Regions from separate parts of the Variovorax stachyos genome, predicted to be linked through region 2. Evidence: riboswitches for the same ligand, from Rfam matches in the RefSeq annotation. Region 2 holds a riboswitch; the other holds the start of a gene.
The links. A riboswitch is a leader RNA that binds a small molecule or an ion and turns the genes downstream of it on or off. The one in region 2 is predicted to bind glycine.
Positions count from the first base shown of each region.

Region 1: linked by a shared signal. The riboswitch ahead of ACMGEZ_RS17395 (D-amino acid dehydrogenase) and the one ahead of gcvT (glycine cleavage system aminomethyltransferase GcvT) in region 2 are both predicted to bind glycine.

Region 1 covers NZ_JBLFFN010000008.1:235,238-250,995, forward strand. The annotation lists gene ACMGEZ_RS17345 (hypothetical protein) at 484-849, shown strand; partial or broken gene ACMGEZ_RS17350 (IS110 family RNA-guided transposase) at 1,023-2,166, shown strand; gene ACMGEZ_RS17355 (acyl-CoA thioesterase/bile acid-CoA:amino acid N-acyltransferase family protein) at 2,530-3,801, shown strand; gene ACMGEZ_RS17360 (NUDIX hydrolase) at 3,946-4,422, shown strand; gene ACMGEZ_RS17365 (PhoX family protein) at 4,497-6,011, shown strand; gene ACMGEZ_RS17370 (CPCC family cysteine-rich protein) at 6,008-6,178, shown strand; gene ACMGEZ_RS17375 (DUF938 domain-containing protein) at 6,225-6,869, opposite strand; partial or broken gene ACMGEZ_RS17380 (IS5/IS1182 family transposase) at 7,117-7,248, shown strand; gene ACMGEZ_RS17385 (M24 family metallopeptidase) at 7,307-7,810, shown strand; gene ACMGEZ_RS17390 (tripartite tricarboxylate transporter substrate-binding protein) at 7,907-8,824, shown strand; glycine riboswitch at 8,853-8,953, shown strand; partial or broken gene ACMGEZ_RS17395 (D-amino acid dehydrogenase) at 9,116-10,361, shown strand; gene ACMGEZ_RS17400 (NUDIX hydrolase) at 10,426-10,872, opposite strand; gene ku (non-homologous end joining protein Ku) at 10,893-11,804, opposite strand; gene ACMGEZ_RS17410 (hypothetical protein) at 11,952-12,278, shown strand; gene ligD (DNA ligase D) at 12,323-15,703, shown strand.
Region 2 covers NZ_JBLFFN010000003.1:154,328-170,085, forward strand. The annotation lists gene ACMGEZ_RS06860 (phosphatase PAP2 family protein) at 1-669, opposite strand, end outside; gene ACMGEZ_RS06865 (response regulator) at 919-1,596, shown strand; gene ACMGEZ_RS06870 (sensor histidine kinase) at 1,593-2,960, shown strand; gene ACMGEZ_RS06875 (acyl-CoA thioesterase) at 2,974-3,393, opposite strand; gene ACMGEZ_RS06880 (DMT family transporter) at 3,390-4,361, opposite strand; gene ACMGEZ_RS06885 (SDR family oxidoreductase) at 4,548-5,330, opposite strand; gene ACMGEZ_RS06890 (electron transfer flavoprotein-ubiquinone oxidoreductase) at 5,452-7,146, shown strand; gene denD (D-erythronate dehydrogenase) at 7,618-8,634, shown strand; gene ACMGEZ_RS06900 (TRAP transporter substrate-binding protein) at 8,687-9,658, shown strand; gene ACMGEZ_RS06905 (TRAP transporter small permease) at 9,745-10,239, shown strand; gene ACMGEZ_RS06910 (TRAP transporter large permease) at 10,319-11,596, shown strand; gene ACMGEZ_RS06915 (hypothetical protein) at 11,692-12,207, shown strand; gene ACMGEZ_RS06920 (hypothetical protein) at 12,412-13,299, shown strand; glycine riboswitch at 13,326-13,428, shown strand; glycine riboswitch at 13,441-13,539, shown strand; gene gcvT (glycine cleavage system aminomethyltransferase GcvT) at 13,576-14,748, shown strand; gene gcvH (glycine cleavage system protein GcvH) at 14,811-15,182, shown strand; gene gcvP (aminomethyl-transferring glycine dehydrogenase) at 15,232-15,758, shown strand, end outside.

The DNA of each region.
Region 1 (15,758 bases), on a different contig from region 2:
GCAGCAACTGAAGGCGCATGCTCGAGGGGCATACCCGGCGTTGGTGGTTTTCACCGGCGGGGGAGCATGGAAGGAGCCGGGTACATGTTCGTCCTTTCCCTCATCCTGGTGCTGCCGTTTGCGTCGCTTGTAGTGATGCCCTTGTCCTTGTGTCTCGCTCGCGCTGGTGCAGCGACAGTTGCGCTGATGGCCGGAGCTGGGGTCGTCTCAGCACTCGCTCTTGGCGCCTTGAGAGCCGCATTTCCTTCGAACGAATGGGGTCGCACGCATCGCCTTGAAGCGTTGTCGGCACTGCGCTCTCAGTTGGCGTCATAGCGACTATCGTGTTCTGTGCCTTCGCTCTTGGAGCTCGGATGCCTCTCTGGCGCTTCCCACGGCGCGTGTTGGAGAAATCAGAGACGGTATAGCCTGAAGACAGCATGCGGCCAGAAGCCCACCTTCGCGCAATGGCCTCACAGGAGAACCTGGAGCACAGCAAAGAACATGAACATCAACATGCTTGCACGCAAAGCCGCAAAACCGGGCGGTCCAGCAGCCTATGGCGGCGCCGTTGAAGTCGAAGACATGATTCGCTTCGTGCTGCTTCACGGCGAAGCGGCTGCTGATGAAATCGAAAGGCTTTCTAGCCAGCATGGCTGGCTTATGGATGGAATGGTGCTACCAGACGGCATCCTTGTGCGACCAATGGGCCGCTGGGCTCAGACGTGCGTTGCCTTTGGCCGAGGCGGTGTGGTTGCCCTGCGACCGCAACTTGACGACCAAACTCGGCGCGTTTTGCGGCCGCCTTCCTTGCTCACGTCGCCAGCGTGGAGAGCGTGGAACTACTGGTGGACTATTGCAAGAGAGTGAGCTGGCCTGAGGCTGATTCCGAGCATCCCGGTTGGAAGGCCAAGGCGTCCTTGAACCGGCTGTTGAGCAGACGTTTCAGCCGCTGCAACCGAAAGATGCTATGTAGGACTGGCCAAATCGGCTTGGAGAGCTAAAACCGCATTTCCGATTCTCTGTTGCGAAGGAGTATGGAAATGACGACGACCCGAACAGTCCTACGAGGCAAGGATACCGCCGAAGGCGGCGATCTGTACATGAGCTTCGAGCTCGGCGACAAGCATTGGCAGATGAGCATCGGCGATAGCCGGCGCCGCGTGAGCCGCTATACCGTCGGCGCCGGCGATACAGCTGCCGTGGCCGATTGCATCGTCAAGGCCGGGGCGCGGCTGCGTACCGGCGCTCAGGCGCGAGTGCACAGCTGCTACGAAGCTGGGCGTGACGGTTGGTGGCTGCATCGCTGGCTGAGCGAGTTGGGCGTCGACAACATCGTGGTCGATGCGGCAAGCATCGAGGTCAATCGGCGCGCACGGCGAGCCAAGACCGATCGGCTCGATGCGGACAAGCTGTTGGCGATGCTCATTCGCCACCACGCGGGCGAGCACGTCTGGTCGGTGCAGCGCGAACCGAGCAGCGAGGACGAAGACGCACGCCGTGTGCACCGTGAATTGCAACGGCTTACTCACGAGCGCATCGCGCATACGAACCGCATCGGTTCGCTGTTGGTGCTCCACAACCTGCGGCCGAGGATCGTCATCGGCGGACGCGACTGGGCGGCGTGGTGGGACCGTCATCGCGATCAGGTGCCGCCGATGCTGCGTGCGGAAATCGAGCGGGAGGGGGCACGCCTGAAGCTGGTCAAGGAGCAAGTCAGAGCGGTCGAAGCTGCGCGCTGCAAGGACCTGGCCGAGGGCAAGCAGCCGCTGGTCGCGCACCTCGCGCGACTGCGTGCGATCGGACCTAAGGGCGCCTGGGTACTGGTGAAAGAAGTGTTCGGCTGGCGGCACTTCGCCAACCGGCGCGAACTCGCAGGCAGCCTGGGCTTGGTGCCCACACCGTATGCCAGCGGCGACAGCGAGATCGAGCAGGGCATCAGCAAGGCAGGCAACAGGCGAGTGCGAGGCCTGCTGGTAGAGCTGGCTTGGAGCTGGGTACGCCTACAGCCCGGCAGCGCGCTCACGCAGTGGTTCAATCGGCGCTTCGCCGGCGCGGGCAAGCGCATGCGCCGTGTGGGGATCGTGGCCCTGGCGCGGCGACTGGTCATCGCACTGGTGGCGCTACCTGCAGGACGGCGAGATCCCGGCGGGCGCGCACCTGAAACCCGCCGTGGCTCACGCTTGAGCAACCAGAGTCACACGGTACACACCGCCAACATCATGATCACAGGTCGACGCGCCCGTAACGTCCGCGGGTCGCCACATGGCGACCGTCCTCAAAGAAGGGGCGCGCCGGTAACCGGGGATTGCCAGCGCATCTGGCGCGCATGCTGCATGTGGTGTCGGACTCCAGTGTCCTGCACGGATAGAAGCTTGTTCGAGCACCGACTCGGACCTCCAATAGTCCCTGACCTCGGATCACGATGAATGTCGCATCCCCCCGGCACTTCGACAGGCTGCTACGAACAGGTCCCGCCATGACCGTCATGCCTTGACAAACCAGTCCTCATAGAAGCGGACATCCGCAGCACCGACGCAATAATCGGCGATGCCTTCAATCTCCGTTGGGCCACTTCCCGCTGAATGCCTGTTCGACGAAACCTTGCACATCACGGTGCATGGGTTGACGCCCGGTCAACAGATAACGTTGCGGGTCTTGAGCGCTGGGGCAGCAGGAACCGTGCTTGCTTCGCAAGCGACATTTCACGCAGCCGCTACCGGCGACGTTGACCTCACCCGCGATGCCCCCGCGTCTGGTGATTACACAGGCGTGGACGCCATGGGCCTGTTCTGGTCTCGCTCGCCGCAGCCGGCATCAGAGGTGCCGCTGCCAATACAGTGCGCGGACGACCCCATGACCATTGCACTTGTCGTCGAAAGCGAGTCTTCGGAGGCGATAACGCACAGCATCCGCAGACGCTACTACGACGATTCTGTAGCGGTGCGCAAGGTGCACGAAGCGGGACTTCTGGGAACGTTGTTCGAGCCTCGAGCACTTGGCCGTCATCCCGCGGTTCTGGTTGTGGGTGGCTCAGGAGGCGGGGTGCGGTGGTCTGAGGAAATGGCCGCCTTGCTGGCATCACATGGCTACGTGGCGCTGGCGCTCGCTTACTTTGGCGTAGATGGGCTACCGCCCACGCTAGACCGTATTCCGCTGGAGTACTTCGACAAGGCCCTCGCGTGGCTGGCACAGCAAGAGAAGGTCGAACGCAATCGCATCGCCGTGTCGGGTGCATCCAGAGGCGGAGAATTGGCGCTTCTCTTGGGCGCGACGTTTCCCGCAATCCGGGCTGTGGTGGCATACGTTGCCAGCGGCATTGTCTGGCCCGCCTATCCGCCGAGCGGGCACTCGGCTTGGACACTTGATGGCAAGGAAGTGCCGCATGCCGACGTCATGCCTCTTGAAGAGTGGAACCTCGCCGTTTCGCAAGGTCTTGTCAAACCCGATAGCTTTGACTGGTACTTCATCCCACTGCAGGATAGTGCTGTCGTTGACGCTGCCTCTATCCGCGTGGAGAACATCAATGGGCCTGTGCTCCTGATCAGCGCCCAGGACGACCAAATCTGGCCATCCGCTGCGTTGACCGAGTTCGCCGTAGCTCGCTTTGAGCGGAAGGGTTTCCATCACCCTGTCGAACACCTGTCTTACGCTGACGCCGGCCACAGTCTGGGCTGGCCGCATGTGTCCACCATGTCGACGCGATTCAAGCATCCTGTGTCCGGTGAAGAACAGGACCTCGGTGGCTCGCCAGCCGGCACGGCTCATGCGCGTGAGGACTCTTGGCGGAAGATGCTGGCTTTTTTGCGGGATAGCCTTTAAGCGGCGCCACTCTTCAGCAAGGAGCCGACTTACGTCATCGTCGTGAATCCAGCGGGTACGGCGCCATCGCTGCGGCGCGTGGGGCTGCGCTGCGCGATGGTGCAAACTTGCGCTCGTCCACTGCAAACGATCTGGCAGACCCCCATGATTTCAGTCCATCTTCACGGTCAGCGCTTCCAGGTCCGTGCCGCGGCCATCGTGCTCGATGCCGGTCACCTGCTCGTGCATCGTGCGCCGGGCGATGCGTACTGGGCACTGCCGGGCGGCCGCGTCGAGGTCGGCGAAGCCGCATCGGCGACGGTCGTGCGCGAGATGAGGGAAGAACTTGGCGAAGCGGTGGAATGCGGCCCCCTCGTCCATGTCGCCGAGAACTTCTTCGACCTTGCGGGCCAGCGCAACCACGAGATCGGGTTCTATTTCCGCGTCGCGCTCGATCCGCACTCGAGCGTGCTCGACAAGGGGCGAGTCCACCACGGCATCGAGAGCCACCTGAAGTTGGAGTTCCGCTGGTTTGCGCTCGCGGAGCTCGCGTCGATCAACCTGCGGCCGACTTTTCTGGCGGCCTCGCTGCTGGCCGATCCGCTGGTGTTCTCGCATGCGGTGCAGCGCGAGTACGCATGAGGCCCGAGCGCTGTAACGGTGCTGACACCGCAGCACTCTCCAATGCAGGGCACCCCACACTCCCAGGAGCTCCCATGTCGTTTCCTTCCCGCCGCGGCTTCCTGCGCGGCTCGACCTCGGTTGCCGCGCTCTCGTTCATCGGCACGCTGCAGGCGTTGCAGGCCCGCAACGTCGATGCCGCGATCGCGGGCGATGGCGCCAGCGGCAGCACCGGTCTGGTCGCAAGCCCCTACGGTCCGGTCGCGCCGGTGCTCGACGAAGCCACGGGCCTGCCGCTGCTGCAGCTGCCCGAAGGCTTTGCCTACCGCTCCTACGGCTGGACCGGTGACCTGATGCGCAACGGCCAGCCCTGCCCGGGCAACCATGACGGCATGGCCGTGATCGCGTCCTACGGCCGCGGCAGCAGCGTCGACGTGGTGCTGGTGCGCAACCATGAGCGCGGCCAGTCGACCACGCCGATCCATGCGCCCGCGATGTACGACGCCGTGGCGAGCAGCGTCGACGGACGCTTCGCGGGCGGCGGCACCACCAACCTGCGGTTCAAGGGGCGCCAGTGGATAGGCATGGAGCCGAGCCTCGGCGGCACCCTCACGAACTGCGCCGGCGGACCCACGCCCTGGGGCACCTGGCTCAGCTGCGAAGAGACCGGCAGCAATCTCGAGCCGCAGGGCGGCAAGAAGCACGGCTACGTGTTCGAGGTGCGCGCCAATGCGGCCGAGACCACGGGCAAGCCGATCGTCGCGATGGGCCGCTTCAGCCATGAGGCCGTGGCGGTCGATCCGAAGACGCGCTTCGCCTACCTCACCGAGGACAGCCGCAACAAGTCGGGCTTCTATCGCTTCGTGCCTGCCGATGCGAGCGGCCGCCCCGGCAGCTACGAGGCCGGCGGCAGGCTGCAGATGGCCAAAGTGGTCGGCCGGCCCAACGCCGACCTCAATGTAGCCTCGACCGGCGACACGCACCGCCTCGAGTGGGTCGACATCGCTGATCCCGATGCGAACCCGGTAGCAATTGCGCTGCCTGGCTTTGCGGGCACCACGGCCGTGGCCGGACCGTTCGCGCAGGGCTGGGCCCAGGGCGGCCTGCGCATGGCGCGCGGCGAAGGCATCTGGTATCACGAGGGTAAGCTCTTCATCGTGGATACCGCGACGGGCGTGAACGCCGCGGGCGCGGGCGGCAACGGCGAAGGCGCGGTGTGGGAGTACGACCTCGCGACGGGCCTGCTCAAGGCCGTGTTCGTCTCGCTCGACGCGGTGGCCGCCAACAACCCCGACAACATCACGATCAGCCCGCGCGGCGGCGTGCTGCTTTGCGAGGACGGCGGCGGCGTCGATGAGGGCCATGGCCGCGTCGAGCGCCTGGTCGGCCTGACACGCGACGGTGCGAGCTTCGTGTTCGCGCGCCACAACGTGGTGCTCGGCGCCGACCAGATCGCATCGGCCGGCAAGACCGTCGCGCCGGGCGACTACCGCGGCAGCGAGTTCTGCGGTGCCTGCTTCGACCCGGCCGGCAAGGTGCTGTTCGTCAATGTGCAGTCACCGGGCATCACGTTCGCGATCTGGGGGCCCTGGGCACGCGGGCCGCTCTGACAAACAGATGCCATGGGCAAGGTGAACAAGGCGCCGCAGTTGTTCGAGGAGGCCCCAACGGCACCATGAGTCTGGCAGAAGGGCGAGCAAGCTTCCGAGCGTTCGGAGCCAGTGACAAGTCGGCTCTCCTGCATGTGCGGCGGCCCTACGCGCATGAGCTGCCCTGACGGTTTGCGGCCACTTCGCGCCATTCGTGGCCGACAGCTTTGGTGCTCAAGCAAACCCGTCGACGAGGGCCCGCGCGCCGGGGAGTGCGCCGTTTGATTTCCGCCAGACCACAGTGAGGTTGTTTGCCGGCATTGGTACGGCCTCCTCCAGCGCAAGGCCTTCATTGCCCGCGACTTCCGCCACCTTGTCGATGTCGCGCACGCCCCAGAGCGGATTCCTTGCGCGTAGGCTCGCGTCGAACGCTTCATTGCTCTGCGACGTATGCGCGCCGCCGCGCATGTACGGGCCGTAGGTCACAAGCACGCCGCCGGCGGGCAGGATCCTGCCGGCGCCCGCCATCAACGCGAGCGTGGCCTCCCACGGGGAGATGTGAATCACGTTGATGCACACGACCGCGTCGGCCGCGGATACCGGCCAGGGATGCTTCGTGACATCGATGGCGAGGGGCGGCTTTACGTTCGACAGGTTGGCTTTGGCCACCCACGCCTCGATGGAAGCATGGCGCTCCACGTCCATCTCGCTGGGCTGGAAAGTGAGGGCGGGCAAAGCCCTGGCGAAGTGCGCCACGTGCTGCCCGGTGCCGCTGCCGATCTCGAGCACGAGGCCGCGTGGCGGCAATACGCGCGCAAGTACCTCGAGGATCGGCTGCTTATTGCGCTCGGCGGAGGGGGCGGTCTCGCGTGAGTCCATGCGGCGATGTTAAGCCTCAAGTCGTGCTCGGCGACTCAATCGCTCCGTCTGCTGCCTGCCGATGGGTGGTCTCCGCTGCGGGACTTCCTTCAGGTGCCTGTGGGCGGGTTCGGCCGGCAGCTTTGCAGCAAAGACACTGCCGACAAGGCCTTCGCTCCGAGTTTGCGCTCGAGCTCTAGGGATGGTCTGCAAAACAGGCCCGAGCCTTGCATGATCTGAGCTCATGATTTCCAAGCGCGTGACTTCCCTGAATCAGCTCGGCCTGGGCCTGAACCTGTCAACGAAGAGAACGCGCAAGCGCGAGTTCCTCGATGAGATGGATCGGGTGGTGCCCTGGAGCGCGCTGGTGCAGATCATCGAGCCGCACAGCCCGCGGGCCAGCCGGTTCGGAGTTCGAGCCGTTCATTCCGTTGATTGCTTCCGGCCCGAATGCTTCGATGTTCGAACGCATCGCCACCGAGAAGGTCATTCAGGCAGGTGAGATGGTCATTCTCGACCTCGGAGCGGTGGTGGAGGGCTACACCGCTGACCTCGGCCGCACGGTGATCTGCGGCGGAGAACCCACTGCGAAGCAGCGTGAGATCTACCAGGCGACGTACCTCGCCCTGCAGGAGGCGAAGAAGATGATCCGTCCAGGCGTGACTGGCAAGGCGATTGATGCGCGCGCCCGGGAAGTCATCGCCGACAGCGGCTGGGGCGATTACGTCTACACCGACAACACAGGGCACCAGCTTGGCTACGGACTGCACGGCGAGCCGCTTGTCGATCGCCGCGTGGACTTCGTGGTCGAGGAAAACATGGTCATGTGCCTCGAGCCCCGCATCGTGCTGCCTGACCAGCCGGAAGTCGGTGGCGCGCATCTCGAGGACGTCGTCGTAGTCACGTCGAACGGCTGCGAACAACTCAACACGACGCCGTACGACGCACGCCTGCTTGCCTGATTCTGGAAATCCGCACCGGAGAGCTCAATGACTCGAAGCTCGCTGAACCGCCGCCACTTCACCACCACCTTCGGTGCGGCAGTCGTGGCGACAGCCATGCCCGGAATCGCGCGCGCCCAGAGCGACAAGCCGCTGCAAATCATCGTCGGCTATCCGCCGGGCGGCAGCACGGACACCTTCGCACGCCTGCTCTCGCAGCCGCTCCAGGGAGTCCTCAATCGCAGCGTGGTCGTTCGCAACCAGCCGGGAGCAGGTGGGCAGATCGCAGCCTCGGCGCTGCTGCGCGAAGGTGCGGACGGCTCTGCCGTGCTCGCCATCAACCAGCCTGACCTCAACCTCGCCATCGCGCGCGGGAATGCCGGGTTCAAGTCGAGCGACTTCCGGGTCATCATGGCCGACCTGCACGAGCCCCGCGTGTTCCTGGTCAAGAACGATTCGGGTATTCCGAACTTCGTCAAGTTCGTCGAGCAGGCAAGGGTAAAGCCCGGGAAGCTCTCCATCTCGGTGGCGGGCGGGACTGCTCAGGATGTAATGGCGAAGTGGCTGATCGACAAGCTCAAGATCGACGTGCTCGTCGTCAACTACAAGGGCGGCGCGGAAGCGGTCAATGCGCTGCTGGCTGGCGATGTCACGGCCAACCTCGGCGATGACTACGTGCGGTCAAGTCTGCGTCCCAAGACCACGGCACTCTTCATCGGCTCGGACAAGAAGAGTCCCCGTTGGCCAGAGGCGGACACCTTGCGGAGCCAGCTGAACGCGCTTGGCGTCGCAATGCCATCCCCTGAGTTTCTGAGTCGCTACGGCGTCTATGTTGTCTCTGCCGCCTTCGCGCAGAAGAACCCGAAGGGATACCAGGAGCTGCAGCAGGCGATTCTGAAGGCTCGCACCGGGCAAGTCTTCACGGACTACATCAAGACCAACAATCTTGCTGACCTGTCGCTTGGTGAGCCCGGCGAGCAGTACGAGCGGGTCTTCGCAGCGGAGATGCAGGAGATCGAACGCATGACGAAGTAGCCTGACTTCACTTTCCGGCAACATTGCCGGCGTGATCTCGGGAGAGTCCGGCAGGCGAAGAGATTCCCTGCCGGCGCCGAAGGAGCAACCGCCCCGGAAACTCTCAGGCCCCAGGACCAGAATCACGACGAACTCTGAAGATTGGCCGGTGGCGATCGTCGCCCGGCCCGCCGAAGGAGCAAGCGCGGCCTCGCAACTGGCAGCGCGAATCTCTCAGGTTCCAGACAGAGGGGGTGTCTCGCACGCGGGCGCGTGTGGGTCCCACACCTTTCGACGACCTGGAACCTGGCTATGCACACTCCCTCGATTGCCGTTATTGGCGGCGGCATCACCGGCGTTACGACCGCCTACGCGCTCATCAAGCGCGGCTACGCTGTCTCTCTGTACGAGCGCCATCGCTATGCCGCGATGGAAACCTCCTTTGCGAACGGCGGTCAGCTCTCCGCCTCGAACGCGGAGGTCTGGAAGCATCCATCAACTCTCCTGAAAGGGTTGAACTGGATGTTGAAGGCCGATGCACCACTCCTCCTGAATCCTGCGCCGACGTGGCACAAGCTCAGCTGGTTCGCCGGGTTCATCGCGCAGCTGCCTCGCTACGAGCGAAACACGATCCAGACGGCGCGCCTCGCGGTGGCGGCGCGCGAGCATCTGTTCAAGTGCGCGGCCGACGAAGGCATCCGCTTCGATGCGCTGCACCGCTGGATCCTGCACATCTATCGCGACAAGCACGGCTTCGAGCATGCCGGCCGCGTCAGTGAGCTTCTGGCGCAAGGTGGCTTGCGGCGGCGCGCTGTCACTCCGCAGGAGATCCGGGCCATCGAGCCGACGCTTGCTGGGACGTACTACGGCGGCTACTACACCGAGAGCGATGCAAGCGGCGACATTCATCTCTACACCACGGGATTGGCCAGCGCATGCGAGCGGCTCGGGGCACGCCTGCACTTGGGGAATGATGTCGACAGACTCACCCGCTCGAAAGATGGCGTGCAGTCATGCTGGCAAACGGCGATTCGCGCAGTCACGACGCCGTGGTCGTGTGCGCTGGCATCGCGAGCCGGGCGCTCGCGGCACAGTTGGGCGACCGCATCAACATTTATCCCGTCAAGGGATATTCGATCACGGTGAACCTCCGCGACGTCGCCAGTCGGGCCGCGGCGCCGACGGTGAGCCTGCTGGACGACGAAACGAAGCTGGTCGCCAGTCGCCTTGGCGAGGATCGGTTCCGCGTCGCAGGTACCGCGGAGTTCAACGGGGCCAACCGCGACATCCGGACTGAATCCGACCGCTGGTCGACTGGGTCGAGCACTGCTTCCCCGAAATGAATACGAGCAGCGTGCTTCCTTGGGCGGGACTTCGCCCAATGACACCCAGCATGCTTCCGAGGGTCGGCCGCGGCCGATACCCGGGCGTCTTCTACAACACGGGACACGGCCACTTGGGTTGGACTTTGTCGGCGGCTACGGCAGAAATGGTCGCGGACGCCGTTGTCTCCGGGCTGCCCTCGGGCGAGCGCACGCAGGTGAGAGGGGGCCAATGAGGTCGAGCGGGCCGTTGCATTTGCTCAGGCGTCGCCGACGCCGACCCGGACAGCTTTCCGTGCGTCAGTCCTCGCGCGCAGGCATCGCTTCGAAGCCAGGCAGCGTCCGAAGCAACGCAGTCATCGACTTGGCCGCAAATTTCGGTATGTCGGCTATGTCCACCCACCTGAACTGGTCGACCTCCGGCGTCATGGCGCCGGTGCGGTGGTGAGGGAAAAAGCTCACGCACTTGCAGGCCGTGATGTCGCATTGGTCGGTGTGAACCAATGCCCTGAACAGGTGGAGGTCCTTGCGGGAGTGATAGGGCATGACGCCGAGCTCCTCCATCTCCGCCGCAGCCAGGTCGATTCCGGTTTCCTCCTGGACCTCGCGAATGGCCGCCTCGCGCGGGGACTCACCTTCTTCCCCTCCGCCCTTCGGGATGTCCCAGTGTCTCTGCCCCGTGGCGTGTGCCAATAGCAGCTGGCCATGCTCATTGAGGATCAGAACGCCATAGGAAGTCGTTTTCATGGCAGGGCCGCGAAACCGAGCTACGCTGCCTTTCGCTCGGAGGTGCTCTTCTTCGCTGCCGCACGCCTGGGCGCAGACTTCTTCGCGGGAGCAGTCTTGGCAGCAAGCTTTTTCGCGGCCTTGCCATTCGCCTTCGAGCCGCCCTTCAAGCTCCTCTGCAGCAGCTCGGTGAGGTCGATGACGTTGGAGCTTTCCTGCGGCGCTTCCTCTTCCGGCTCGATGACGGTTTCCGTCTTGCCCGCCTTCGCCTTCTTTTCGACCAGCTTCATCACCTGGTGCCGGAACTCGTCCTTGAAATCTTCCGGGTCCCACTTGCCGGACATCTCGGCGATCAGCTGCTTGGCCATCTTCATCTCTGCGGCGCTGACGGTCTTTCGCCCCGCGGGCGGAAGGTCGAGCGACTCCAGCGTCTTGACTTCGTCACCCCAACGCAGCAGGTTCAAGACCAGGGCCGGGCCCGAGGGCACCAGTGCGGCAAGGTGCTGTTTGGTGGCAATCACCACCTTGGCAAGCGCGATTTTTCCCGTGTCGATGAGGGCCTCGCGCAAGAGCGCATAGACCTTGTCGCTCTTGTTGACGGGTGTCACGTAATAGGGCCGCTCCAGGAAGATGAACGGCATTTCGGCGCCATCGATGAAGCGCTCGATCTGGATGGTCTGCGTCGTCTTGGGAAAGACCGCCTCGATTTCCTCGGGGCTGATGATGACGTACTGCCCGTCCTCGTATTCGACGCCCTTGACGATGTTTTCCTTGCTGATTTCCTTGCCCGTCCGCTTGTTGACGCGCTTGTAGCCGACACGGTCCATAGAGCGCTTGTCGAGCCAGTCGAAGTCCACGCCTTCCTCGGTCGCTGCCGTGTGAAGGCCGACGGGGATGTGGACGAGACCGAAGGTGATGGCGCCCTTCCAGAGCGTGCGACTACCTGTTGCCATGCCTCAGCTTCCTTCCGGCGGGACGACCCCGCACCGGGCAGCCTGCGGCGACCTGGCCCATGGCCGCGTAGGTGGGCGTAGCACCTGGCCGTAGGGAGGCTGCGCGTTCGAGGGCGACCCACCGACGGAACGGCTACCCTACGCGCTATGCCAAGCCTGCGCCACATCGCGGTCTACGTCGAGGAGCCGAAGCCGGGCCGTTTCGCATGGGTCCTCGCCGAGCTGGAGGGGCGCAGCTGGCGGCAGCTGGACAGGTCCGGCTCGCCGGTGGGAAGCTACAAGACGGCCATGGCTGAAGGACTGCTGGCGCTGCAAGCCATGGTGGAGGACCTGGACCTCGGGCCTCGCAAAGCCGATGCGCCTGTCGACGAAGGCGATGCCGACGAGAGCGACCATCAGCAAACCGAGCGTGACGCGCCGGCGAAGGAGGCCGCACCTGGAAAGCGGTACTTCGGATTCGGGCCCGCGCAGTGACGTCGTAGCGACTTTGGCTGCTGCCTCCCGAGAGATCCAAAGCCGTGCGGATTGCAACCTGGAACATCAACAACGTCGTCAAGCGCCTGGACCTGCTGTGCGACTGGCTCGAACGCGCCCAGCCCGACGTCGTCGCGCTGCAGGAGCTGAAGACTTCCACGGCCGAGTTCCCCACTGAGCGGCTCAGGTCGCTCGGCTACGAAGGCCTGGTCGTTGGCCAGCGCTCCTGGAACGGCGTCGCCCTGCTCGCCCGTGGGCATGAGCCTCTGCCGGTCGCCACGGCGCTGCCGGGCGATCCGAAGGACAAGGAGGCCCGCTATGTCGAGGCCGCCATCAACGGCGTGCTGTTCGCCTGCCTGTACCTGCCGAACGGCAATCCCCAGCCCGGACCGAAGTTCGACTACAAGCTGCGCTGGTTCGAGCGCATGCGCAGGCGCGCGGAGGAACTCCGGGCCTCCGGGCAGCCGGTCGTGCTGCTGGGCGACTGGAACGTCGTCCCGACGGATGCCGACATCTACAAGCCGGACACCTGGCGCGACAACGCATTGCTGCAGCCCGAACCGCGCCAGGCCTTTGCCGCGATCCTGGCCCAGGGCTGGACCGATGCGCTCCAGGCTGCTCACCCGAAGGACAAGCTCTTCACCTTCTGGGACTATCGGCGCAAACGATGGGAGCGTGATGCGGGTCTGCGCATCGACCACATCCTCGTCGGCGAGTCGCTGAAGGTCGTGGATGCGGGCGTGGACCGCGAGGAGCGTGGACGCGAGAATGCCAGCGACCATGCTCCGGTGTGGGCGGAAATCCGACCTGCCAGGCCAAAGCGGAGCGCCGCCCGCAAGGCCCGCGCGCCTGTGCCCCAAGAAGGACAGGAGACCCCGCCGCTCTCGCGCTACAACGCCAAGCGCGATTTCTCCAAGACCGCCGAGCCGGCCGGCACCCCGGTGCGACGAAGCAAGGCGAGGCGCGACCGGCAACCGGCCTTCGTCATACAGAAGCATTGGGCCTCGCGATTGCACTACGACGTACGCCTGGAGCTCGACGGCGTCATGGTGTCGTGGGCCGTTCCGAAAGGGCCTTCCTACGACCCGGCGATCAAGCAGCTGGCCATCCATGTCGAAGACCACCCAATCGACTACAACACCTTCGAAGGCGAAATCCCCAAGGGGGAGTACGGCGGCGGGTCAGTGATCGTCTGGGACCAGGGTACCTGGGAGCCGGTCGGCGACCCACAGGAAGGGCTCGCCAAGGGCAAGCTCATCTTCAAGCTGCATGGACAGAAGCTCGCCGGGCTGTGGGAGTTCGTGCGCATCTCGAAGCCCGGGGACAAGAAGCAGGAACAGTGGCTGTTCCTGAAGAAGCGGGGCGATGCCTGGGCCCGGCCCGGCACGGAGTACGACGTCATCGCTGCGCTGCCGGACAGCGTCGTCGCGCAGCCCCTGGGTTTGATCGAGGAGCGCGAGCCACGCGGCGCCGCCATCACACCGCCGCATGCCGACACGGCCGACCTGCGGCAAGCAAAGCGCGCACCTTTGCCCGCCAAGCTGCAGCCCCAGCTTGCGACGCTGGTTTCGGCCGTACCCCAGGGCGACTGGATTGTCGAAAGCAAGTTCGATGGCTATCGCCTTCTCGCGCGTATCGACAAAGGCGATGTCCGGCTGTTGACCCGCAACGGGCATGACTGGACCAGCAAGCTCCAGTCCGTTGCACAGGCCGTGGCGGAACTGGGCCTGGACAGCGCCTGGCTCGATGGCGAAATCGTGGTGCTGAACGACGCGGGCGTGCCCGACTTCAACCGGCTTCAGAACGCCATCGACAACGCCCGAACCAGCGATGTCCAGATGTTCGTCTTCGACGTGCCGTTCCTGGGCGGCATGGACTTGCGCGACGTGCCACTGGCCAGCCGGCGGGAAGTGCTCAGAGCGCTGTTCGAGCAGCATGAAGACGGCATCGTCCGGTTCAGCCAGTCCTTCGACGTGCTGCCGGGACAACTGCTGGATGCCGCCTGCCGGATGGGCATGGAAGGCGTCATCGTCAAGCGCGCCGACTCGCCCTACACCTCGGGGCGCACGGAAACCTGGCTCAAGTTGAAGTGCACGCACAGGCAGGAGTTCGTGGTGGTCGGGTACACCGACCGCACCGGCGCTGCCGGTGAGGTCGGTAGCCTGCTGTTGGGTTATCACCAAGGGGGCCAGGTGCGGTTTGCCGGATCCGTGGGCACCGGATGGGGCTCGGCGAACGGGCGCGAGTTGAAGACCGCGTTGTCCAGGTTGCGGGTCAGCCAGCCCACCGTCGCCCCCGAGGACGCCAAGCCCGGCCGCTGGTCCAGGCGCGGGCCCAACTCCGAGCGCTGGGTCAAGCCCGAGATGGTGGTCGAGGTGGCGTTCTCGGAGTGGACGCCGGATGGTCGCATCAGACACCCGGTGTTTCGCGGCGTGCGCACCGACAAGCCGGCGGCGCTGATCGTGCGCGAGGACGCCAAGCCCATGGGGGCTGCCCCTTCCGCCGCGAAGGTGCCGCAAGGCACCGGTGTGAAGGTGACGAACCCCGAGCGCGTGATCGACCCCTCCACCGGCCTGCGAAAGGTTGACCTGGTGCGCTACTACGAGAGCGTGGCCGAATGGATGCTGCCGCACTTGAAGGGCCGCCCAGTTTCGCTGGTGCGCGGCCCGACCGGCATCACGGGCGAGCTGTTTTTTCAGAAGCATGACGACAAGCTCTCCATTCCGCATGTGCGCAACTTGCCCGCGCATCTCTGGCCCGGCCACGCCGAGCTGCTGGAGGTGGCCAGTGCGCGGGCGCTGGTGGCCTGCGCCCAGATGAACGTTATTGAGTTCCATACATGGAACTCGCTCGCAAAAAACATCGACAAGCCGGACCGGATGATTTTCGACCTGGACCCCGGGGAAGGCACTGGCTGGCAGCACGTCCAGGAGGCAGCGATCCTGGTCCGGGCGTTGCTGTCGGAGCTCGAGCTGGAGTCATGGCTGAAAACGAGCGGTGGCAAGGGCCTGCACGTCGTGGTGCCGTTGAAGCCGCGCTTCGACTACGACACCGTCAAGGCGTTCTCGCAGGCGGTGGTGCAGCACCTGGCCAGGACCATCCCGTCGAGGTTCGTCGCCAAGAGCGGCGCTTCCAATCGGGTGGGCAAGCTCTTCGTCGACTACCTGCGCAACGGCCACGGCGCAACGACTGCCGCGGCGTTCTCGGCGCGCGCGCGTCAGGGCCTTGGCGTATCGATGCCGGTGAGCTGGGATGAGCTGCCCAAGCTCAAGAGCGGAGCCCAGTGGACGATTGCCACCGCGCGGGAGTACCTGTCGTTCCAAAGTGCGGACCCGTGGTCGGAGTACTGGACCACGAGGCAGTCGCTGAATGCAGCGATGAAGACCTTGGGATTCGTTGTCCCAAGACAGAAGTCGCGGGCCTGAGCCTGCTGCTCGCGGGAGACCTCTGTGAAACTTGAGACGTTCGAATTCAAGCGCA
Region 2 (15,758 bases):
TCTGGTGTACCTCAGGCGCAGCACCGCATCCACTGCGAAGCCGGTGGTCCAGCAGAGCCAGGCGGTCCACAGCGTGTGGCTCATGTAGTGGGCCCCGCGCTGCTGCTGCGCCAGGCCCAGCAGCAGCCCGGCGGCCAGCGCACAGCCGAGCCACGCCCGCGCCGCCGACGGCGAGACGCCCCGCAGCACGAACCATCCGGCCACGTAGGCGAAGCCCGCGGAGGCGTGGCCGGCCGGGAAGCAGCCACCCGGCCCGCCGTCGCGCAGGCCCCAGGCCCAGTGCGACACGTAGTCGGCAACGCCGCCGAAGGCCTTCAGGTCCCAGGGACAGCTGGTCGCACTCGCCTGCTTGACCAGCGACACCACCAGCACGCCGGCGAGCACGGTGAACGCGAGCTGGGCCCGCTCGCGCATCCGCAGGTGGCGCAGCACGCCCACCGGCCAGCGGATGGCGGCGAGCAGCGCGATCAGCAGCAGCCAGCTCAGCGCCCTGGCGCCCTCGTGCATCACGTGCACCAGGAACCCGTTGCCGCGCCACGGAAAGCCCGTCGGCGTGCCCGCAAGGCGGGCCAGCGCGAGGTCGAGGCCCGTGGCATCCCAGGCCAGGAGCAGGAACAAGGTCAGGAGTGTCCAGGCGAGAGGCGGCCTGGCGAGCATGGAACGGAGCATGGGGACGCGAGCCTACGTCCGCCTGCTGAACGTTGCCTGAAGGGGCCCTGGCCTAGGGCCTGTTAACGCTATGCAAGTGGTCGCGAAGGTCGCCACAGCCCGCCCATCAAGGCGCGTGACGCCGCGTGTGCATGCGCACACGCAAGGAGCGCAACGCCGAGGGGCGGGCTGTGGCGACCTTCCCTCCGGGTTGCCCCTTGCATAGCGTTAACAGGCCCTAGACTCCGGTTCTTTGGAAAGGAAGGCGACGTGCGCATATTGCTGGTCGAGGACGATGCCGCGCTGGCCAGCGCGGTCTGCAGCTACCTCGAGGCCAAGGCTTTCGTGGTCGACGTGACGCCCGGCCTGGCGCAGGCGCGCGCGGCACTGGCGGCGGTGCAGTACGCGGCCGTGCTGCTCGACCTGCACCTGGCCGACGGCGAAGGCCTGTCGCTGCTGCCGGACGTGCGCGCGCTGCGCGATCGTCCGATCGTGATCGTGCTCACCGCGCGCGACCAGGTCACCGACCGCATTCGCGGCCTCGACGCGGGCGCGGACGACTACCTCACCAAGCCCTATGACCCGGCCGAGCTGCTGGCGCGCCTGCGCGCCGTCGAGCGCCGCCGCAGCAGCGCCAGCACGCCGGTGCTGCGCTTCGGCACGCTCGAGATCGATCTCGCGCGCGACCTGGTCCGCAAGGACGGGATCCCGGTCACGCTGACGCAAAAGGAATGGGCGCTGCTGCGCGTGATGGCGACCCGGCCCGAGCGCATCCACACGCGCGAGAACCTGGCAGACGCGCTGTACGGCTTCGGCGACGAGGCCGACAGCAACACGCTGGAGGTCTTCATCAGCCGCCTGCGCCGCAAGCTGGGGCGCAGCCACATCCAGACGCTGCGCGGCCTGGGCTACCGGCTGTCGTTCTCGCCCGAGGAAGACGACGAATGAAGCTCGGCTTTCTGCAACAGGCAGAAGCCGAGCTCGGTTCGCGCGATTCGCTCGCCGGGCGGCTGACGCGCACGCTCATCGTGTGGGTCGGCGGGGTCTGGCTGCTGTGCGTGCTGGGGGCGGCCTGGTACGTCGACCGCGAGATCAACCACAACTTCGACAACGAGCTGGCCGAGGTCGCGCATCGCACCTTCGACACCGCGGTGCAGGAATTCGACAAGCTGCGCGCCGAGCGCCCCGGCGCCGCCCTGCCGCTGATCGCGCCGCCGCAGCTGTATCCCACCGATGCGGTGCTCTACCAGATGGTGGACGTGCACGAGCGCGTGCTGCTGCGTTCCTCCGAGGCGCCGTCCAATGCCTTCGACGTGCCGCTCGCGCAGGGCTTCGCCGACGGCGAAGCCTGGCGCATCTACACCGCGCGGCATCCGACGCTCGGGCTCTACCTCCAGGTCGCCGACCCGCTGGACGAGCGCCGCACCGCGCTCAACCGCACCCTGCTCGGGCTGATCATTCCGCTGGTCGCGGTGCTGCCTCTGCTGGCGCTGGTGCTGCGCAACGTGGCGCGCAGCGAGCTGCGCGGCCTGCAGGTGCTGGCCGGCGAGATCGCGCTGCGCAACGGCGCGGACCTCCGGCCGGTCCCGCTCGCGGGCTTGCCGCGCGAGCTGCGCTCGGTGGGCGAGGACGTCAACCGACTGCTGGAGCGGCTGTCCCACGCGCTCGACGTCGAGCGCGCGCTCGCGGCGAACGCGGCGCACGAGCTGCGCTCGCCGCTCACGGCCGCCCGGCTGCGGCTGCAGACCGCGCTGGAGCACGACCTGCGGCGCCACGACGTGGAAGCCGCGCTCGAGGCGCTGGAGGTGCTGGGCCATCGCGCCGAGAAGCTGCTGCAGCTCTCGCGCGCTGAATCGGGTGCCTCTTTCGCCCGCGGGCAGGTCAACCTGGTCCAGCTCGCGGGCACGGTTGCGCAGGAGTTCTGGAACGATGCGCGCGTCAACGAGCGCCTGTCGCTGAAGGTGCCCGACACCGAGGCGCCCCGGGTGGTGGGTGACGTGGATGCATTGGCGATCGCGCTGCGCAACCTGGTCGAGAACGCCTTGCGCTACGGCCGCGGCCGCGTCGTGGTCGAGGTGATGGCACCCTCCACGCTGGCCGTGCGCGACTTCGGCCCGGGCGTCGGCAGCGCGCAACTGCGCACGCTGCAGCAGCGCCATGTGCGCCACAGCTCCGACCGCGCGGGCTACGGGCTGGGGCTCTCGATCGTCAACACCATCGTCGAGAAGCACGGGGCGCGGCTCGAGCTGTATTCGCCGCCGCCGGGGGCGGCGACGGGGCTCGAGGCGCGGATCGTGCTGGAGGCGGGCTGATCTTCGAGAGCGCTCAGCTCACGATCGCCCGCAGCCATTCCGGCAGCGGCAGCGCCTTCTGCTTCGGAAAATCCACCCAGATGGTGGTCGCGCCGCCCGCCGCGCAAATGACGTCCGGCGCATCGGCGCGGGCCATGGTGGCCCAGCTCTCGAAGGTGGTGCGGCCGGGGTCGCTCACGTACATCTTGACGAGCACGTCGCCCGGGTACTCGAGCTGCTTGTAGAAGTTGCAGAAGGCATTGACGATCACCACCCCCTGCCCCTCGGGCGAGGGTTCGGCACCCAGCGAGTGGAACCAGTCGATGCGCGCCGTTTCCAGGTAGCGGAAGTAGGTGGCGTTGTTGAGGTGGCCCATCGCGTCCATGTCGCCCCAGCGGATCGGGATCGTCATTTCGTAGACCAGCTTCTTGACTTCGGGGATTTCGATTCTCATCGGTGCGCCTTGATGGATGCCAGGATGCCGAGGACGAACAGCAGCGCCGCGGCGAGTTCGCTCGGATGCGGCCAGCGGCCGTCCCACAGAAAAGAATAAAGCAAGGCGAACAGCGTCTCGCTCACGATCAACTGGCCGCACAGGCTGGCCGAGAGCCGCTGGCTGGCGATGCTCCAGAGCACGGTCGCCAGCCATGAAGAGCCCAGGCCGCCGGCCAGCGCGAGCAGCACGAACAAGGCGCCGTCGGGCTGCGCGCGCAAGGTCGCCACGTCGGAGCCCGCGGCCAGCCACAACAGGAAGGCGCCCAGGCCGGTGGCGATGCCGAGCCAGTTGGTCCAGTCCGCCGCGTGCACCTCCGGATGGCGCCGCAGCCAGGCGGCATTGAGCAGGCCGAAGGCGGTCCAGCTCGCCATCGCCAGCACGGCCAGCAACAGGCCCCAGCCGAAATGCGCGCGCCCGGTGTCTGCGATGCCGCCCTCGGGCCAGGCGGCCCCCACCATCAGCGCGATGCCGGCGGCGGTAAGTGCCAGCCCGGGCAACAGGGCCTGCATGCGCAGTCCCGCGGGCCGGCCCAGCAGCATCATCCAGACCGGAATGGTGCCGATGATGAGGCTGGGCACCTCCGTACCCGCATGCACGATCGAGAAGGCCAGCAGCAGGTAATAGCCGGTGAAGCCCAGGCCGCTCAGCGCCAGCACGGTGGAAGCCTGTCGCGCATCGGGCCAGCGCTGCCCGGTCGGCCGCCACCAGACGGCCAGCCCGGCCACCGCGCCGAACACGATGAAGCGCGCCGCCGTGATGTCCACCATGCCGAAGTGACCCACCATGCGCGGCGCCACGAACACGAGTCCCCACAGCGCCCCTGCCGCCAGGCCGGCGACGATGCCGACGAGGGGACCAGAAACCAGTTTGCTGAATGCAGCGGCGCCGCCCGCTTGTGAGCGGCCCACGAAATTGCCTCTTGACATGCTTCCTCCCTAGAGCGATTGGCCCGTGTTCTTGGTTTTCCGGGTCAGATCCGATCCCGGCAATTTAGGGCGGGAGTATCAGCAGGGAGCACCCTGGCGTCAATCGCTCAATTCTTTTCTCGCTTCCGCCGGGTCTCCGGGCGCATTCGCCGCGAAGCCTGCGATGCCGGGGACGGCGTCCCGGCTTCAGAGCGCGTATCCGTCGTCGGCCGCGATCACGGCGCCATTGACGAAGTGGCTCTGGCCGCTGGCCAGCAGCACGATCAGCCGGTCCAGGTCCTCGGGCTTGCCCAGGCGCTTGCGCGGCAGGCCGTTGACCAGCTTCTGGCCGTCCTCGGAGGCCCAGTGGTCCTCGTTGTTGTCGGTCGTGATGTAGCCGGGACACAGCGCGTTGACGTTGATGCCGAAACGCCCCCATTCGAGCGCCATCGCCTTGGTCATCTGCACCACGGCCGCCTTGCTCATGCAGTAGACGCCGATCTTGGGGATCACCTTCAGCGCGCCCACGGAGGCGATGTTGACGATGCGCCCGCCGATGTAGGTGCCGGGCGCCGCGCCGCGGGCCCGCGCCAGCATGCGCTTGCCCACCTCCTGCGCGATGAAGAAGGCACCCTTCACGTTGGCGTCGAAGATGAAGTCGTAGTCCTGCGGCTTCACCTCTTCCAGCCGCTGGGTGGTGCTCACGCCCGAGTTGTTGACCAGGATGTCGATGGGCCCGACCTCGGTCTCGGCCCGGGCCACGGCGGCCTTGATGCTGTCCATGTCGGTCGCGTCGAGCTCCACCACGTGGGCGTCGCCGCCCTCGCCTTCGATGCGTGCGCGCAGCTCCTTGAGGCGGTCGGTATGGCGGCTGGCCAGCACCACCGCGGCGCCGGCTCGGGCCAGGGCCTTGGCGAACTGCGCGCCGAGACCGCTGGACGCGCCGGTGACGAAGGCCACGCGGCCCGAAAGATCGATGCTGTAAGCCATGAGGGAGGTCCTGTTGGGAGTCGCCGGGGCGACGTGCGGAGGCACGGTGGGCGCCGCATAAAATGGCCCGGCCTTCTGCGGCGCCTCGCCCCTTCGAAAACCATTATCGACCAGACCCCACATGACGCACGACGAAATCCTTGCCCAGTTCGGCCCCCGTGAAGCCATGGAATACGACGTGGTCGTGGTGGGCGCCGGCCCGGGCGGCCTGGCGACCGCCATCCATCTCAAGCAGCTGGCGGCCTCGCACGGCAAGGACGTTTCGGTGGTGGTGCTCGAGAAAGGCTCCGAGCCCGGCGCCCACATCCTGTCGGGCGCGATCATGGACCCGCGGGCCCTCTACGAGCTGCTGCCCGACTGGGAGGAACAAGGCGCCCCGCTCAACCAGCCGGTGACGCAGGACACCTTCCTGATGCTCAGCGAGACCAGCGCCTACCGCACGCCCAACTTCCTCTTGCCCCAGAACTTCCACAACGAGGGCAACTACATCGTCAGCCTGGGCAACGTGGTGCGCTGGCTCGCCCAGCAGGCCGAGGCGCTCGGCGTCGAGATCTTCCCGGGCTTCCCTGCGGCCGAGGTGCTCTACACCGACGACGGCAAGGTGCGCGGCGTGGCCACCGGCAACATGGGGATCGGCAAGGACGGCGAGCCGACCGAGAACTTCCAGCTCGGCATGGAGCTGCATGCCAAGTACACGATCTTCGCGGAGGGCGCGCGCGGCCACCTGGGGCGCCAGCTGATCTCCAAGTACAAGCTCGACGCCGGCAAGGACCCGCAGAGCTACGGCATCGGCATCAAGGAGCTGTGGGAGATCGATCCGGCCCGCCATGAACCCGGCTTGGCCGTGCACACTGCGGGCTGGCCGCTGCCACCCGACACCTACGGCGGCTCCTTCCTGTACCACGCCGAGAACAACCAGCTGATCGTCGGCTTCGTGGTCGGCCTCGACTACCAGAACCCGCACCTGAGCCCCTTCGAAGAGTTCCAGCGCTTCAAGACGCATCCGAACATCCGCTGGTACTTCGAGGGCCAGGACAAGGGCCTGAAGGCGCCCAAGCGCCTGAGCTACGGCGCCCGTGCCATTACCGCGGGGGGCCTGCTCTCGCTGCCCAAGACGGTGTTCCCGGGCGGCGCGCTGGTCGGCGACGACGCCGGCTACCTGAACGCCAGCCGCATCAAGGGCAGCCACGCGGCCATCAAGACCGGCATGCTCGCGGCCGAGGCCGCCTACGATGCGGTGATGGCCGGCCGCCAGCACGACGAGCTCACGGCCTATCCCGCCTCGTTCGAGAAAAGCTGGCTGTACCGGGAGCTGAACAAGGCGCGCAACTTCAAGCAGTGGTTCAAGCGCGGCCTGACCGTGGGCACGCTGATGACCGGCATCGAGCAGTACGTGCTGCGCGGCCACATCCCCTGGACCGTGCACCGCCACCAGGCCGACCACGAGCGCCTGAAGAAGGCCGCGCACTGCAGGAAGATCGTCTATCCGAAGCCGGACGGCCAGCTCACCTTCGACCGGCTCTCCTCGGTGTTCATCAGCAACACCAACCACGAAGAGAACCAGCCGCCGCACCTGACGCTGAAGAACGCCGCGGTGCCCACCGAGATCAACCTGCCCGAGTACGCCGGCCCGGAGGCCCGCTACTGCCCCGCCGGCGTCTACGAGTTCGTCGAAGGCGAGAACGGCAAGCCGCGCCTGCAGATCAATGCGCAGAACTGCGTGCACTGCAAGACCTGCGACATCAAGGACCCCACGCAGAACATCGTGTGGGTCACGCCCGAAGGCGGCGGCGGGCCGAACTACGTGGGGATGTAGCCCTCGCGTTTTTGGCGGTTTCGGAGCTGCCCAGGTCGTGGGCGGGATCAGGCCGGCGGGGCGCGCTGCTCCGCTCATGTCCTCCGGCGGCCTGCGGCCGCCTCCCCCTTTACTTCGCTACGCAGCGCGCCCCACCGGCCTGATCCTGCGAACGTTGCCGGTGTTCGAGGGCCGAAGGAGCCAAACAAGCCAGCGGGCCGCGAAGCGTCGCGGATATTGCGCGGTTGGACACCTCCGCCGCGTCCAGGCCGAGGGTGGCGGGTGGCCGACGCAGTGAAGTAAAGGAGGAGGCGGCCGCAGGCCGCCGGGGGACATGAACGGAGTCGGCCACCCGCCGCCCTCGGCCCGCCCCGCACGTCGAACCCGAACGTTGAACCCGAACCCGAACCCGAACGTCGAACCTCGAACTGCGCCTTCCCCTTCGTAAGAGGGAGCAAGGCGGAGATAGACTGAACATCCCAAGGAGACACCATGCATATCGTCATCACCGGCGGCGCCGGTTTTCTCGGCGCCCGCCTGGCCCGAACGCTGCTCGCGCAAGGCAGCCTCGCACTGGCCGGCGCCGCGCCCAGGACCATCGAGCGCATCACCCTCGTCGACCGCGCCGCGCCCCCGGCCGATCTCGCGACAGACCCGCGCATCGCAGCCGTCGTCGGCGATCTCAACGCACAGCTGGCCGATGCCGGCGCCGCCTACTGGGCCGATGCCGACGCCGTCTTCCACCTGGCCGCGGCCGTCAGCGGCGAGTGCGAGGCCGACTTCGACCTCGGCATGCGAAGCAACTTCGGCGCCACCAACGCCCTGCTCGAGCGCCTGCGCGCCGCCGGCACCGCGCCGGTGCTGGTGTTCTCGAGTTCGCTCGCGGTCTTCGGCAACTCGCCCGAGCAGCCGCTGCCCGAAGTCATCGACGACAACACCCTGCCGACGCCGCAGACCAGCTACGGCATCCAGAAGTTCATCGGCGAGCAGTTGGTGGCCGACTACACGCGCAAGGGCTTCATCCGGGGCCGCAGCGTGCGGCTGATGACGGTGAGCGTGCGCCCGGGCCGCCCCAACGGCGCGGCCTCGGGCTTCTTCAGCGGCATGATCCGGGAGCCGCTCGCCGGCGTCCGCGCCGCCTGCCCCGTGCCCGACGAGACGCCGGTGGCGCTGGCGTCGCCGGCCCGCACCATCGAAGGCATCGTCCGCGCCGCCGAGGCGAGCGATGCGCAATGGGGCCCGCGCACGGCGCTCAACCTGCCCTCGCTGGGCCTCACCGTGGGCGACATGGTTGCGGCGCTAGAGCGCGTGGCCGGGCCGGCCGCGACCGCCCTGCTCGACCGCGCGCCGGATCCGGCGATCCAGCGCATCGTGAAGACCTGGCCGGGCCGCATCGAGGCGCGGCGCGCGCGCGGCCTGGGCCTTTTGCCCGATGCCAGCTTCGAGGATGTGATCCGCGACTACGTCCGTGAAAATCCCGACGCTGTGAAGTTGCCGACTAATGCATAGTCATACGTTTGCGAAACATCACATCAAACGTCACATCGACAGGAGACTCCCCATGAAGTTGAACCGACTGGCCGCCGGCCTCGTCCTCGGCCTCGGTATGGCCTGTGCGGCCTTCGCGCAGACCGCCATGAAAATCAGCATCTCGACGGCGCAGAACTCGCACCAGGGCGTGGCCATCGACACCTTCGCAAAGGAAGTGGCGGCGCGCACGAATGGCCGCTACAAGATCGAGACCTTCTACAACGGCTCGCTGGGCGGCGAACGCGAATCGATCGAGGCGGTGCAGCTCGGCACCCAGGAGCTGGCCTTCTCCTCCACCGGCCCCGTGCCCAACTTCGTGCCCGAGACCAAGATCCTGGACGTGCCCTTCCTGTTCCGTGACAAGGCCCACGCGCGCGCGGTGCTCGACGGCCCGATCGGCCAGGAACTGCTGACCAAGTTCGACGCCAAGGGCTTCAAGGCCCTGGCCTGGGCCGAGAACGGCTTCCGCCACATGACCAACAGCAAGCGCGACGTCAAGGCGCCGGAAGACCTCAAGGGCCTGAAGATGCGCACCATGGAGAACCCGGTGCACATCGCGGCGTACAAGGGCCTGGGCATCATCACCACGCCGATGGCGTTCCCCGAAGTGTTCACGGCGCTGCAGCAGGGCACGGTCGATGGCCAGGAGAACCCGCTGTCGGTGATCATGGCGGCCAAGTTCTCGCAGGTGCAGAAGCACCTTTCGCTGACCGGCCATGTCTACTCGCCGTGCATCTTCCTGATGAACAAGGCGTCCTTCGACAAGCTCAGCGCGGCCGACAAGACCGCCTTCCTCGAGGCCGCCAAGGTGGCGGTGAAGGCGAACCGCGACCGGGTCGACCAGGACGACGCCAATGGCGTGAAGGAACTGCGTGCCCAGGGCATGACCGTGGTCGAGAACGTGGACAAGGCGAAGTTCGTCAGCACGCTGGCGCCGGTCAACGCCGAGTTCGAGAAGCAGTTCGGCAAGGCCAACATCGACAAGATCCGCAATTTCCAGTGAGCTTCCGGCCGCGATGACTCGCGGCGCGCGCCCGCGCAGCACCGGCTCGCGGGCGCTCTTTTTTTGACCTCTCGCATGCATCGCTCATGAAATCCGCCTTCCTTCGGCTCGACCAATGGACCAGTTCGCTGTCCATGGCCGTCGCCTGCCTCATGCTGGTGATCGCCTCGGCGCTCGGCGTGTTCCAGATCGTCACCCGCTTCGTGCTCGAGCAGCCGGCCGAATGGTCGGAGATCCTGATCCGGGTGAGCCTGATCTGGATGGTCTTCCTGGGCATTCCCACCGCCTTCCGCCAGGGCGCGATGGTCAGTGTCGACGTGCTGTACCGCTGGAGCCCGCCGAAGATGCGGCGCGTGCTCGACTGGCTGGTGTGCCTTGCGGCGCTGACGCTGATCGCCGTCATCGTCTGGTGGGGCTGGGACTATGCCAAGCGCGGTGGCGTGCAGTCGATGGCGGGACTCGAATCGATCTCGATGTTCTGGGCTTATGTGGCGATGCCCGTGGGCGGCTTGTTCAGTGTGATCGGCATCGTCGGCAACCTGCTCGATCCGCAACGGCAGGAACTGGAGACAGCGCAATGAGCGCCGCCCGGCCGCCCGAAGGCGCGAACGCCCCCTTGGGGGGCAGCGCAGTACACGAAGTGACAAGCGTGGGGGCCCTATGACTCCTGTGATGGTCACCACGATGGTGGTGTGCTTCGCGCTCACCATCTCCGTCGCCGTCTCGATCGGCCTGGCGTCCATCGTCGGCATCCAGGCCTCGAACGCGAACATGCTGATCTCCGTCAAGGAGATGTTCAATGCGATCAACAAGTTTCCGCTCGCCGCCATCCCCTTCTTCATCCTCGCCGGCAACCTGATGGAGACCGGCGGCATCTCGCGCCGCCTGGTGGAGTTCGCCAAGAGCCTGGTGGGCGGCGTGCAGGGCGGCCTGCCCATGACCTGCGTGCTGACCTGCATGATCTTCGCCGCGGTGTCGGGCTCCTCGGTGGCCACCACGTTCGCCATCGGCGCCATCCTGATCCCGGCGCTGATCAAGCACGGCTACCCGACCAGCTATGCGGCAGCGCTGCAGGCCACGAGCGCGGAGCTGGGCGTGATCATCCCGCCCTCGATCCCGATGATCCTCTACGGCGTGAGCGCCGAGGTCTCGATCGGCGAGCTGTTCATCGCCGGCTTCGGCCCGGGCATCCTGATCAGCCTCGCGCTGATGGCCTTCGTCTACGTCTACTGCAAGTTCAAGGGCTGGGGCAAGAACGACGGCGATGGCCGCCTGGGCGTGGGCGTGGCCACCTGGCGAGCGGGCTGGGCGCTGCTGATGCCGGTGATCATCCTCGGCGGCATCTACGGCGGCATCTTCACGCCCACCGAGGCCTCGGCCGTGGCCGTGCTCTACGCGCTCGTGGTCGGCATGCTGATCTACCGCGAGATCAAGCTGCCGCAACTCTATGCGGTGCTGCGCAAATCGGTGATCTCGTCGTCGGTGATCATGTTCATCATCGCGAACGCAGGGCTGTTCGCCTTCCTGATCACGCGTGCCGGCGTGCCGGAGGCCATCGGCCACTGGCTGCAGGCCGTGCTGCAGTCGCCGGCCATGTTCCTGCTCGGCGTCAACGCGGCGCTCTTCATCATCGGAATGTTCATCGAGACCAGCGCGGCCATCATCGTGCTGGCGCCGATCCTCGCGCCCGTCGCCATGCACTTCGGCATCGACCCGGTGCACTTCGGGCTGGTGATGGTGGTCAACCTGGCGCTGGGCATGATCACGCCGCCGTTCGGCGTCAACCTGTTCGCGGCCTGCACGGTGGCGCGCATCTCGCTGGACCGCATCGTCACGCACCTGGTGCCCTTCGTGCTGGTGATCCTGGCTTGCCTGATGGTCATCACCTACGTGCCGGGCATTTCGCTGGGACTGCGCGATCTCGTTTATGCGAAGTAGTTCACGCCTGGCTGCCTGAGCCCTCGCGTTTCACCGCGCTGTCACGCGCCAGGCCGATCCTGCGGCGTTCGATCCCGAACGCCACAGCATCCGCCATGTTCCTCATCAAGACCGAGAAAGCGCGCCAGGAGCTCCTGCCTGGCCGCCGTACCCTGGGCCAGCGCGAGCGCGCCCTGCTGCTCATGGCCGACGGCCAGCGCTCGGTCACCGATTTCGGCGAGCTCTTCGGCGGCCGCGACGAGGCCGGCCGCGTGGCGCTTCATCTCGTGCGCGAAGGCTACCTGCTGGCGACCGCTCCGTCGCCGGCAGAACAGCCACCCGCGAGCACCCGGCCGCCGGCGGTTTCGGCCGACACCTTCGACGGCAAGCGTTCGCTGGCCACCACGCGCATGTTCCTGTTCGACCTGTGCGAGCGCATGTTCGTGCGCCGCGATCCGGCGGTAGCCGGGCGATTCCGCGAGACGCTGCGCGAGGCGCGCGACCGGGAATCGATGCTGTCGGTGGCCGAGGCGATGCTGGGGGAGATCGAGAAGCTGGCCGGTGTCGAGCGCGCGGCCTCGATCCGCGAGCGCATCCTGCGCCTGCTGCCGGCCGAGCAGGCCGTGCACTGAACAAGGGGTTACAGCGCGGATGGCGACACGGCGTCTTCGCTGACAGGCGAAACCCCCGCTTTTTGAATAGGCTCTGAGGCGGTGCAGCCGCTACTCGCGGCCACCGCCGCCGTTCGCCGCATTGAAGCGGTAACATTTTTGCGCGGCTGCGACCATTTTTCTTCTCTCCCCCTGCAGGTAATGACAAGCTACGGTTTCGTTCACTTGGAATTTGGCGACCAGCACCGCGACCGTTCGCTCCAGGTGCTGGAAAAGCTCCGAACCCGCCTGGCCCAGGACGGCGACCGCTTCTCGAGCGTGATCGTCGACAACGCGCGCGCCAGGCCTGCCGAAAGCGCAGCCGGCACGGCCTCCGAGCAGGGCCTGGTGGTCCCCGGCGACAACAGCAACCGGGAGTTCTCCGGCTGGGACAGCGGCATCGAGACCCTGCTCGCTCGCGGCGAGCAGCCCGATGTGTGGCTCTTCTCGAACGACACGGTTGCCCTCAACCACGCCTGGAGCGAGCGCCGGCTGGAGCGCTTCGGCGGCGAGATCCGCAAGCTCGCGCTGCACCCGGGCCCGTGGTTGTTCGGCGAGATCAACGACTTCCCGCGCTCGACCATGACCCCCATGGGGCCGCTGCTCGAATGGGTGTCGACCTACTGCTTCGCGATGAACGACACGCTGCGCCATCGGCTGGGCACGCTATCGCCCGGCAACGCGCTGCTGGATTCGCTGGTCAACGAGCGCTTCGAGCCAGGGCGGGGCGTGTTCCGCGACCATGTGGGCGAGGCCTATGTCGATTTCGTGTCCGCCTGGCTCATCAGCGACGACGGCCAGGGCGTGCAAAAGAAGCGCCGCTTCAAGTGGGACCACGAATGGCACAAGGCCAGCCCGCTCGGCCCGGACAACTTCGAGGACCTGCGCATGAAGGCGCGCTGCTGCCTGTCGGAGCACATGCTGAGCCTGCGCGCGCGCCAGCTCGGCGCCGACATCCGCTCGCCCTACGACGCCCGCAACGCGCGCGAGCACATCCGGCGCTCCCTGCAGTTCCTCTCCGACAAGCTGTGGGAGAAATTCCTGTTGCGCCGGCTGCGGCTGGAGCGGTCGTAGCTCGCCAAGCCTTGTTTCCCTTACACTCTTCCGAGTCAGGAGAGAGCCCCGCAGCGCGGGGCCGCCGAAGGCGCAGGGCCCATCGAACGAAAGGCCCGAACGCTCAGGCAAAAGGACTGACGAGGCGCCCGACTATCCGGGCGTTTCCTTGCTGGAGAGAGGCGGCGCATGCCGCCCACCGAAGGAGCAAACCCCGATCGTGGGGCGAATCTCTCAGGTAAAGCGGACAGCAGGGGTGGCCCATGGCTTGACTGCCATGGATCCGGACTGCCCCTGATGGAGAGTGCCTTGGCCTCCGCTTCCGACGATCTGCAAAAGACCCCGCTGTACGACCTGCACCTCGAGCTCGGCGCCCGCATGGTGCCCTTCGCCGGCTATTCGATGCCGGTGCAATATCCCGCCGGCCTGATGGCCGAGCACAAGCACACGCGCACGGCCGCCGGCCTGTTCGACATCTCGCACATGGGCCAGCTGCGCCTGGTCGGGGCGGAGGCCGCTGCCGCCTTCGAAACCCTGATGCCGGTCGACGTGATCGGCCTGGCGCCCGGCAAGCAACGCTACGGCCTGCTGCTGAACGACGAGGGCGGCATCCTCGACGACCTGATGTTCTTCAACGAGGGCCACGATTCGATTTCCGTGATCGTCAACGGCGCCTGCAAGGCCGACGACATCGCGCACATCCAGGCGAAGATCGGCCAGCGCTGCCAGGTGCAGCCTCTGCCCGATCAGGCCCTGCTCGCGCTGCAGGGGCCTTGGGCCGCGGCTGTGCTGGCCCGCCTGTCGCCCGGTATCGAGCGCTTCGTCTTCATGACCGGCGGCGCGGTGCAGATCGGTGGCATTGCGGCCTTCGCCACCCGCAGCGGCTACACCGGCGAGGACGGGTTCGAAATCTCCGTCGCTGCCCGCGATGCGGAGGCACTGGCCCGGCTGCTGCTGGCGCAGCCGGAGGTGCAGCCCATCGGCCTGGGGGCACGCAATTCGCTGCGGCTGGAAGCCGGGCTGTGCCTCTACGGCAACGACATCGACACCACCACTACCCCGGTCGAGGCCTCGCTGAACTGGGCGATCCAGAAGGTGCGGCGCAGCGGGGGCGCGCGCGAGGGCGGCTTTCCGGGCGCGGCCCGCGTGCTGGCGCAGCTCACCGCCGACACCGGCAGCGCCGGCCATGTCGACCACGAGACGCTCAAGCGCAAGCGCGTCGGCCTGGTGGCGCTGGAGCGCGTACCGGTGCGCGACGGCACGCTGCTCGAGTCCTTCGAGGGCCTGCCCATCGGCCAGGTGACCAGCGGCCTGCTGGGCCCCACGGTCGACCGGCCCGTCGCGATGGGCTATGTCGCCCTCGCCTACGCCGCGCCCGGCACCCGCCTGCAGGCCATCGTGCGCGGCAAGCCGGTGCCGATGGAGGTCAGTACCCTTCCCTTCGTGCCGGCGCGCTACTACCGCGGCTAGCGCTTCTTCGCGTCTTCCTTATCTTTGCCCTTCCTTTCTTTCCCTTCCCCAGGAGCCATTCCATGAGCATCAAGTACACCAAGGACCACGAGTGGGTGAAAGCCGAGGGCGACACCGCCACCGTCGGCATCACGCTGCATGCGCAGGACGCGCTGGGCGACGTGGTCTTCGTCGACCTGCCGCAGGTCGGCCAGGGCTATGCCCAGGGCGAGGTCGCCGGCGTGGTCGAGTCGGTCAAGGCCGCTGCCGACGTGTTCATGCCCGTCGCCGGCGAGATCACCGAGGTCAACGAGGCGCTGCGCGCCGATCCCTCGCTGGCCAACAGCGCGCCCGAAGGCGAAGGCTGGTTCTTCAAGATGAAGCTCACCGAGCCCGCGCAGCTCGACGCACTGCTCGACAAGACCGCCTACGACAAGTTCGCCGACGAAGCCTGAAAGCACACACCCAAGGTTTTCCGATCCTGTCATCCTTGTTCACCATTCCATGCCGAAGTCACCCCTGCCTTCCCTGCCCACCCTTGCGGATCTCGAGAACGCGGGCGAATTCATCGCCCGCCACATCGGCATCGAGGCCGAGGACGAGGCGCGCATGCTCGCCGCGGTCGGCTCGAAGACGCGCGCCGAGCTGATCGACGGCATCGTGCCGCCGGCCATCCGCCGCAGCCATCCGATGCGCCTGCCCGCGCCGGTCACCGAAGCCGGCGCGCTGGCCGAGCTGCGCGGCATCGCGGCGAAGAACAAGGTGGCGAGGAACTTCATCGGCCAGGGCTACTACGGCACCCACACGCCGGGCGTGATCCTGCGCAACGTGCTGGAGAACCCGGCCTGGTACACGGCGTACACGCCCTACCAGGCCGAGATCTCGCAGGGGCGCATGGAGGCGCTGCTCAACTTCCAGACCATGGTCTGCGACCTGACCGGCATGGCCATTGCCAACGCGTCGATGCTCGACGAGGCCACCGCCGCGGCGGAGGCGATGACGCTGGCGCGCCGCAGCGTCAAGAGCAAGAG